2 regions of the Frateuria sp. GZRR35 genome follow, and region 1 is predicted to be linked to the other one. Evidence: predicted binding sites of a transcription regulator. Region 1 holds the regulator's gene; the other holds the start of a gene.
What was found. Region 1 encodes FliA, which starts transcription of late flagellar genes. Its sites were predicted from a motif close to TAAAGTTTNNCNNNCNNNGGCCGATAA; they were not measured.
Positions count from the first base shown of each region.

Region 2: motA (flagellar motor stator protein MotA) is a predicted target of FliA. The motif match lies at 1,557-1,583, and genes of this name have one in related genera.

Region 1 is NZ_JBHZGL010000011.1:13,860-17,022, forward strand. Features, by position in the region: gene ACFWZ3_RS12900 (protein phosphatase CheZ) at 1-420, opposite strand, end outside; gene ACFWZ3_RS12905 (chemotaxis response regulator CheY) at 417-824, opposite strand; gene ACFWZ3_RS12910 (RNA polymerase sigma factor FliA) at 870-1,673, opposite strand; gene ACFWZ3_RS12915 (MinD/ParA family protein) at 1,675-2,619, opposite strand; gene flhF (flagellar biosynthesis protein FlhF) at 2,616-3,163, opposite strand, start outside.
Region 2 is NZ_JBHZGL010000004.1:130,367-133,529, forward strand. Features, by position in the region: gene motB (flagellar motor protein MotB) at 1-650, opposite strand, end outside; gene motA (flagellar motor stator protein MotA) at 647-1,516, opposite strand; gene secF (protein translocase subunit SecF) at 1,759-2,733, opposite strand; gene secD (protein translocase subunit SecD) at 2,747-3,163, opposite strand, start outside.

The DNA.
Region 1 (3,163 bases):
GTTGCCGGCGAACGCACTGGCCTGGCGCGCCAGGTCGGCGACCGGATCGCACGGTGCGGCCGAGGCGAGCACCTGCTCGGCGCTCTGCGCCAGCGCGTCGGCCTCGGGGCTCATCCGTTCGGCGAAATCGATGCTGCGATGGGCCGCCTGCGCGCTCATCTCCAGCACGTCGTTCAGATGCTTGCGCACGTCGGCCACGCGGCCGGGCACGCCTTCCTGCGCCAGGTCGTTGCCGAGCCGGCTGACCGCGCCGTGCAGGTCGCGCGCGAGCAGGCCCAGCGCACGGAACAGGTGCTGTTCGCGCTGGCGCACCAGCGCGTCGAGCGCCTGCTCGAACGCAGCGCCATCGGCGCTGTTGAGCAGATCGTGCAGCTCGGCCGGCAGCGCGGTTTCGTCGAAGGTGGACAGGACGGCGCTCATGCGCTGGCTCCCGCGGCGGCAAGGCGCTCGAAGATCTTGGTGAGCTTCTCCTTCAGCGTGACCGCGTTGAACGGCTTGACGATGTAGCCGTTCACGCCCGCCTGGGCGGCGGCGATGATCTGGTCGCGGTTGTTCTCGGCGGTGACCATCAGCACCGGCAGGCCCTTGAGCGAGGGCTCAGCGCGGATCGCGCGCAACAGGTCGATGCCGGTCATGTTGGGCATGTTCCAGTCGGTCACGACCATGTCGAAGGGCTGGGTCTTCAGCATGGTCATCGCGTTGTTGCCGTCGTCGGCTTCCTGGATCAGCGTGTTGGTGAAGCCCAGCTCCACCAGCAGGTTCCTGACGATGCGCCGCATGGTGGAGAAATCGTCCACCACGAGGATTTTCATGTTCTTGTCCATTGGTTCCTCTTGGTAGGGAATGGGGAATGGTTGATCGTCAATGGTTCAGCGCGGGGCGGAGCGATCGGCCTGGGCACGCCGGCTTTTGCCTTTGCGATTGCCCATGTCCGATTCCTCGCTCCCGTCCCGCCAATCGCCCAGGCGCGCGCGCAGCCGCACGATCGCCTGGCCATGGATCTGGCACACGCGCGACTCGGTCACGCCGAGCACGGCGCCGATTTCCTTCAGGTTCAATTCCTGCTCGTAATAGAGCGACATGACCAGCTGCTCGCGCTCGGGCAGGCCGGAGATGCCGTCGATCAGCGCCTGGCGCAGACCTTCCTGCTCGATGCTCTCGGCCGGCCCCAGGTTGCCCTGGTCGACCACGTCGAAGGCGGGCGCGCCGTCGCCGTCATCCGGCGCGGTCAGGCTGAGCAGGCGCGCGCTGGCGGCATCGGCGAGGATCGCGTGGTACTCCTCCGCGCTCACGCCAAGCCGCTTGATCACCTCGGCGTCCTCGGCGTCGGCGCCGGTCTCGATCTCGATCTGGCGCACCACCTCGGCCACTTCGCGCACCTTGCGGTGCACCGAACGCGGGGTCCAGTCGGTCTTGCGCAGCTCGTCGAGCATGGCGCCGCGGATACGGATGCCGGCGTAGGTCTCGAAGCTGGCGGCGCGGTCGGTGGCGTAGTGCCGCGCGGCTTCCAGCAGCCCGATCATGCCGGACTGGATCAGGTCGCCCACGTCCACGCTGGGCGGCAGCCGGCCCATCAGGTGATAGGCAATACGACGCACCAGTGGCGCGTGCTGGCGCACCAACTCATCCGCACTCTGTTTTTGCAGCTGGAGATATTCCGATGCCACGCTCATGTCACCACCCCGACGCCGTCACGGCCTGGCCACCGAAAAAAGCGATGCGGTCCAGGCCCGCGCGCGCGGGTTCCTCCCAGTTATCGACCGCACCTGCCAATTGCTTGAATGCCTGCGACGAACGCGCTGCCGGCCACATGTCCACCACCGCGCTCTGGCGCCGGATGGCCTGCTTGAGCCGCTCGTCCTGCGGCACGAAACCCATGAAGTCCAGCACCACGTCCAGGAAGCGGTCGCTGACCTTGGCCAGCTTCTGGTGCAACGCGCGGGCCTCGCCCAGGTTGCGCACCAGGTTGGCGACGAAGCGGAACCGACGCACGCCGAAGTCGCGGGAGAGGACCTTGATCAGCGCGTAGGCGTCGGTGAGCGAAGCGGGCTCGTCGCACACCACCAGCACTACGTCGTCGGTCGCGGCGGCGAACATCGCCACGTTGTCCGACAGGCCGGCGGCGGTATCGACCAGCAGGTAGTCCGGTGGTTTGGGCAGCTCGTCAAACGCGCGGATCACCGCGGCATGTTCGCCGTTGCCCAGTTGCGCCAGCCGCCGCGCACCGGAGCCGCCGGGGATCACCTTGAGCCCGTGCGGGGCTTCCAGCACCAGCTCCTCCAGCGTGGCCGTGCCATCCAGGAGGTGGCCCAGGTGGCGCGAGGGCGCCAGGCCGAGCAGCACGTCGACGTTGGCCAGGCCCATGTCGGCATCCAGCAGCATCACCTCGTGCCCGGCCATCGCCAGGCTCATGCCGAGGTTGACCGCCACGGTGGTCTTGCCGACGCCGCCCTTGCCGCCGGCCACCGCGATCGCGCGGCAGCGGCGGCGCGGCGCGCCTGCATTGACCGCCTGGTGCGGCCGGTGCGGTGCAGGCGGCGCGCTGTCGCGCTCGCCCGTGATCGCGTTGAACATGTCTTTCAAGCCCCACGCCTGATTCATTGCAAGGATTCCGCTCATGCCTGCGCCACCATCGTCCCGAAGCGTTCGGCCAGCATCGCCTCGTCGGCGGCCGGCGTATTGCCCTTGAGCGCCTGCGCGGCGCGACATACCAGCAGGCGTGCGTCGGCGGCGGCGATGTCCTCGGGCACGCGCTGGCCGTCGGTGGTGTAGTCCAGCGCCAGCCGGTGGCGGATCAGCACCGACAGTGCGCCGCCGAGGCTGGGCGCCTCGTCGAGTTTGGTCAGGATCGCCGCGTGCGGCTTGACCGGCAGGTAGGCACGCACGGCGTCGTCCAGCGACTGCGCCTGCGCGTTGGCGGCCAGCACCAGGCAGGCGCGCAGTTCGCCGGCCTCGCGCAGCGCGTCCAGTTGTTCGGCCAGCCGCGGGTCGTTGCCGGCAAGGCCCGCGGTGTCGACCAGCACGGTGTGGCAGCCCTTCAGCAGCTGCAGCACCTGGCGCAGGCTGTCGGCGTCGTACGCCGGGTACACGCGCACGCCGAGCAGGCGGCCGTAGTGTTCCAGCTGCGCGGCGGCGCCGATGCGGTAATGGTCGGTACTGACCA
Region 2 (3,163 bases), on a different contig from region 1:
TACGGCGCGTCGTCCGTATGGCCGGTAATGCTGATGCGGTTGGGTACGCGGTTGATGAAGGTACCCAGCTCGGCGAGGATCGCGCGGGTGTAGTCCTTCAGCTGCGCGCTACCCAGGTCGAACATCGGCCGGTTGAGCTTGTCGACGATCTGGATGCGCAGGCCTTCGGACGTAATGTCCAGCAGCAACTGGTCCTTGAACGGCGCCAACGCCTGGCTGTTCTGGATCGCCGCGTGCAGTTGCTGCATCAGCTCCTGCAGGCGCGCCCTCTCCTGCTCGCGCGCGCGCTTTTCGATGGCTTCCTTGGATACCGGCGCGGACGGGCCGTTGTGGCGGTCCTTGCCGGGCCCGTGCGAGAGGTCCATCGCCCCACCCAGCTGGACGGCTGCGTCGCTGGCGCCACCCGGGCCCATGCGACCCGGCGGCGCCACCGTGGCGTTGCCCGGGGTCATGCTGGGGTTCTTGAAATATTCGGAAATGGCGGCCTTCTGCTCGCGCGTACCGGCGCCCAGGATCCACATCACCAGGAAGAACGCCATCATCGCCGTGACGAAGTCGGCGTAGGCTACCTTCCAGGCGCCGCCATGGTGGCCGTGCGCCTGCTTCTTCACCCGCTTGATGATGATCGGCGGGCCGCCTCCCTCGCTCATGCGCCGGCCCCGGCGCGAGCACCCTTGAGGTGGTCCTCCAGATCCTGGAAGTTCGGTCGCGCATGCGCCGAGAGCACCTTGCGCGCGAACTCTACCGACACCTTCGGGTTGTAGCCGCGCAGGTTGGCCAGCAGTGCCACCTTCACGCACTCGAAGGCCTTGCCGTCTTCCCGCACGCGGCTTTCCATCGCGGCCGCGACCGGCCCGATGAAGCCGTAGCAGAGCAGGATGCCCAGGAAGGTGCCCACCAGCGCGCCGGCGATGTGTTCGCCGATGCGCGAGGTATCGCCGCCGAGGTTGGACATGGTCGTGACAATGCCGAGCACCGCCGCGACGATGCCGAAGCCCGGCAGCGCGTCGGCCATCTTGGCCACTGCCTGCGCCGGCGCTTCGGCCTCGTGGTGGTGGTTCTCGACCTCGGCGTCCAGCAGCGCCTCCAGCTCGTGCGGCTCCATGCTGCCGCCGACGATCAGGCGCAGGCAGTCGGTAATGAATTCGACCAGGTGGTGCTCGCGCAGCAGCCGCGGATAAGCGGAGAACACCGCGCTCGATTGCGGATCCTCGATGTGCGATTCCATCCCCAGCACGCCTTCCTTGCGCATGACCCCGAAGATGTCGTACAGCAGCGCCAGCAGGTCCACGTAGTCCTGTTTCTTGTAGTTCGGCCCCTTCACCAGCGCTGCCGTCTCGCTCAGCGCCGCCTTGACCACCTTGCTGGAATTGGCCGTGAGAAAGGCGCCGATCGCGCCCCCGAAGATGATCAGCAGTTCGTAGGGCTGCCACAGCGCCATCAGCTGCCCGTGCGACATCACGTAGCCGCCGAGCACGCAGCCGATGACGACCAACGTTCCTACCAGAACCAGCATTTCCTACTCCGGGCGCGCGACGCCTTGCGATCACTCCGGGTTATCGGTCGGCCAAGGGAAAAATTGAACGGCCGCAGGTGCGAAAGGGATCACTGTTGCCGCATGTTCCGGAACGCCTCTGCGGCCCGGCTCTCTCGAGGTGGGGTTCGCCGCAAGGATGCCCGCACGTGCACGGACCCAACGGCGCTACAGCCCACAAAAAAGCCCGGCACAAGGCCGGGCTTTTGCAGGGTGCAGGCGTCTCAGGGCCGCCGTGCAAGCTCCGGGTTGTCCTTGGTCTGCGGCATCAGGTCCTTCTTGGACACGCCCAGCCACAGCAGGATCGGGCTGGCCACGAAAATCGAGGACAGCGTGCCCACCACGATGCCGATCAGCATGGTGATCGCGAAGCCGTGCACCTGCGGACCGCCAAAGAAGTACAGCGCCGCCATCGTGATGCCGGTAAACAGCGAAGTGATGATGGTTCGCGACAGCGTGGTGTTGATCGACCGGTTGAGGATTTCCTCCGGATCGGCCTTGCGGGCCAGGCGGAACAGCTCGCGGATTCGGTCGAATACCACCACCTTGTCGTTGATCGAGTAACCGATCACCGCCAGCACCGACGCCAGCACGGTCAGGTCGAACTCGCGCTGCACCAGCGAGATCACGCCCAGCGTCACCAGCGTGTCGTGCACTTCGGTCAGCAGCGCGGCGATCGCGAAGCGGCGCTCGAAGCGGATCCACAGGTACACGCCGATGCCGATGATCACGAAGATCGCGGCGATCGAGCCGTCGCTCTTGAGCTCGTCGCCCACCTGCGGGCTGACGAAGCTGTGGCTAGCTTCCACCGCGTCCGGACGCTCCTTCTTGAGTGCCGCCATGACGGCGGCAGCCACCTTGTCGGCACGCGCCGAGGCGCCTTCGCCCGGAGCGGCCGCGCCATCCTTGCCGTCGGCCTTTGGCTGCAGGCGGATCAGCACCTGGCGCGAACCGCCCAGGCTCTGCACCACCGGGTTCTCGATGCCGGCCTCATCCAGCGCCTGGCGGACGTCGCCGATGTCGATCGTGCGGTCGTACTTGACCTCGACCGAGATACCGCCGGTGAAATCCAGGCCGTAGTTGAGGCCGCGGGTGAGCAGCAGGCCCACCGAGGCAATCATCAGCAACGCCGCGATGACGATGCTGATCTTGCGCCAGTGCAGGAACGGTACATTACTGTTGTGGTTGAAGATTTCCATTGCCGTCCCGCCCTTACACCGAAAGGGTCTTGAGCTTGCGGTTGCCGTGGATCAGCGCGGTGATCGCGTGGGTCACGGTGACCGAGGTGAACATCGAGGTCAGGATGCCGATCAGCAGCGTCACGCCGAAGCCCTTGATCGGACCCGAGCCCATGGTGGTGAGCGCCAGCGCGGCGATCAGGTGGGTGACGTTGGCGTCCAGGATGGTCGACCAGGCCTTGTCGTAGCCGGCGCGAATGGCCGCGTGCGGGCTGGAGCCGTTGCGCAGTTCCTCGCGCACGCGCTCGCAGATCAGCACGTTGGCGTCGATCGCCATACCCAGCGTCAGCACGATGCCCGCGATGCCCGGCATGGTCAGGGTCACGCCGATCATCGACATCACCGCGACCAGGATCACCAGGTTGAAGAACAGCGCGATGTCGGCGACCAG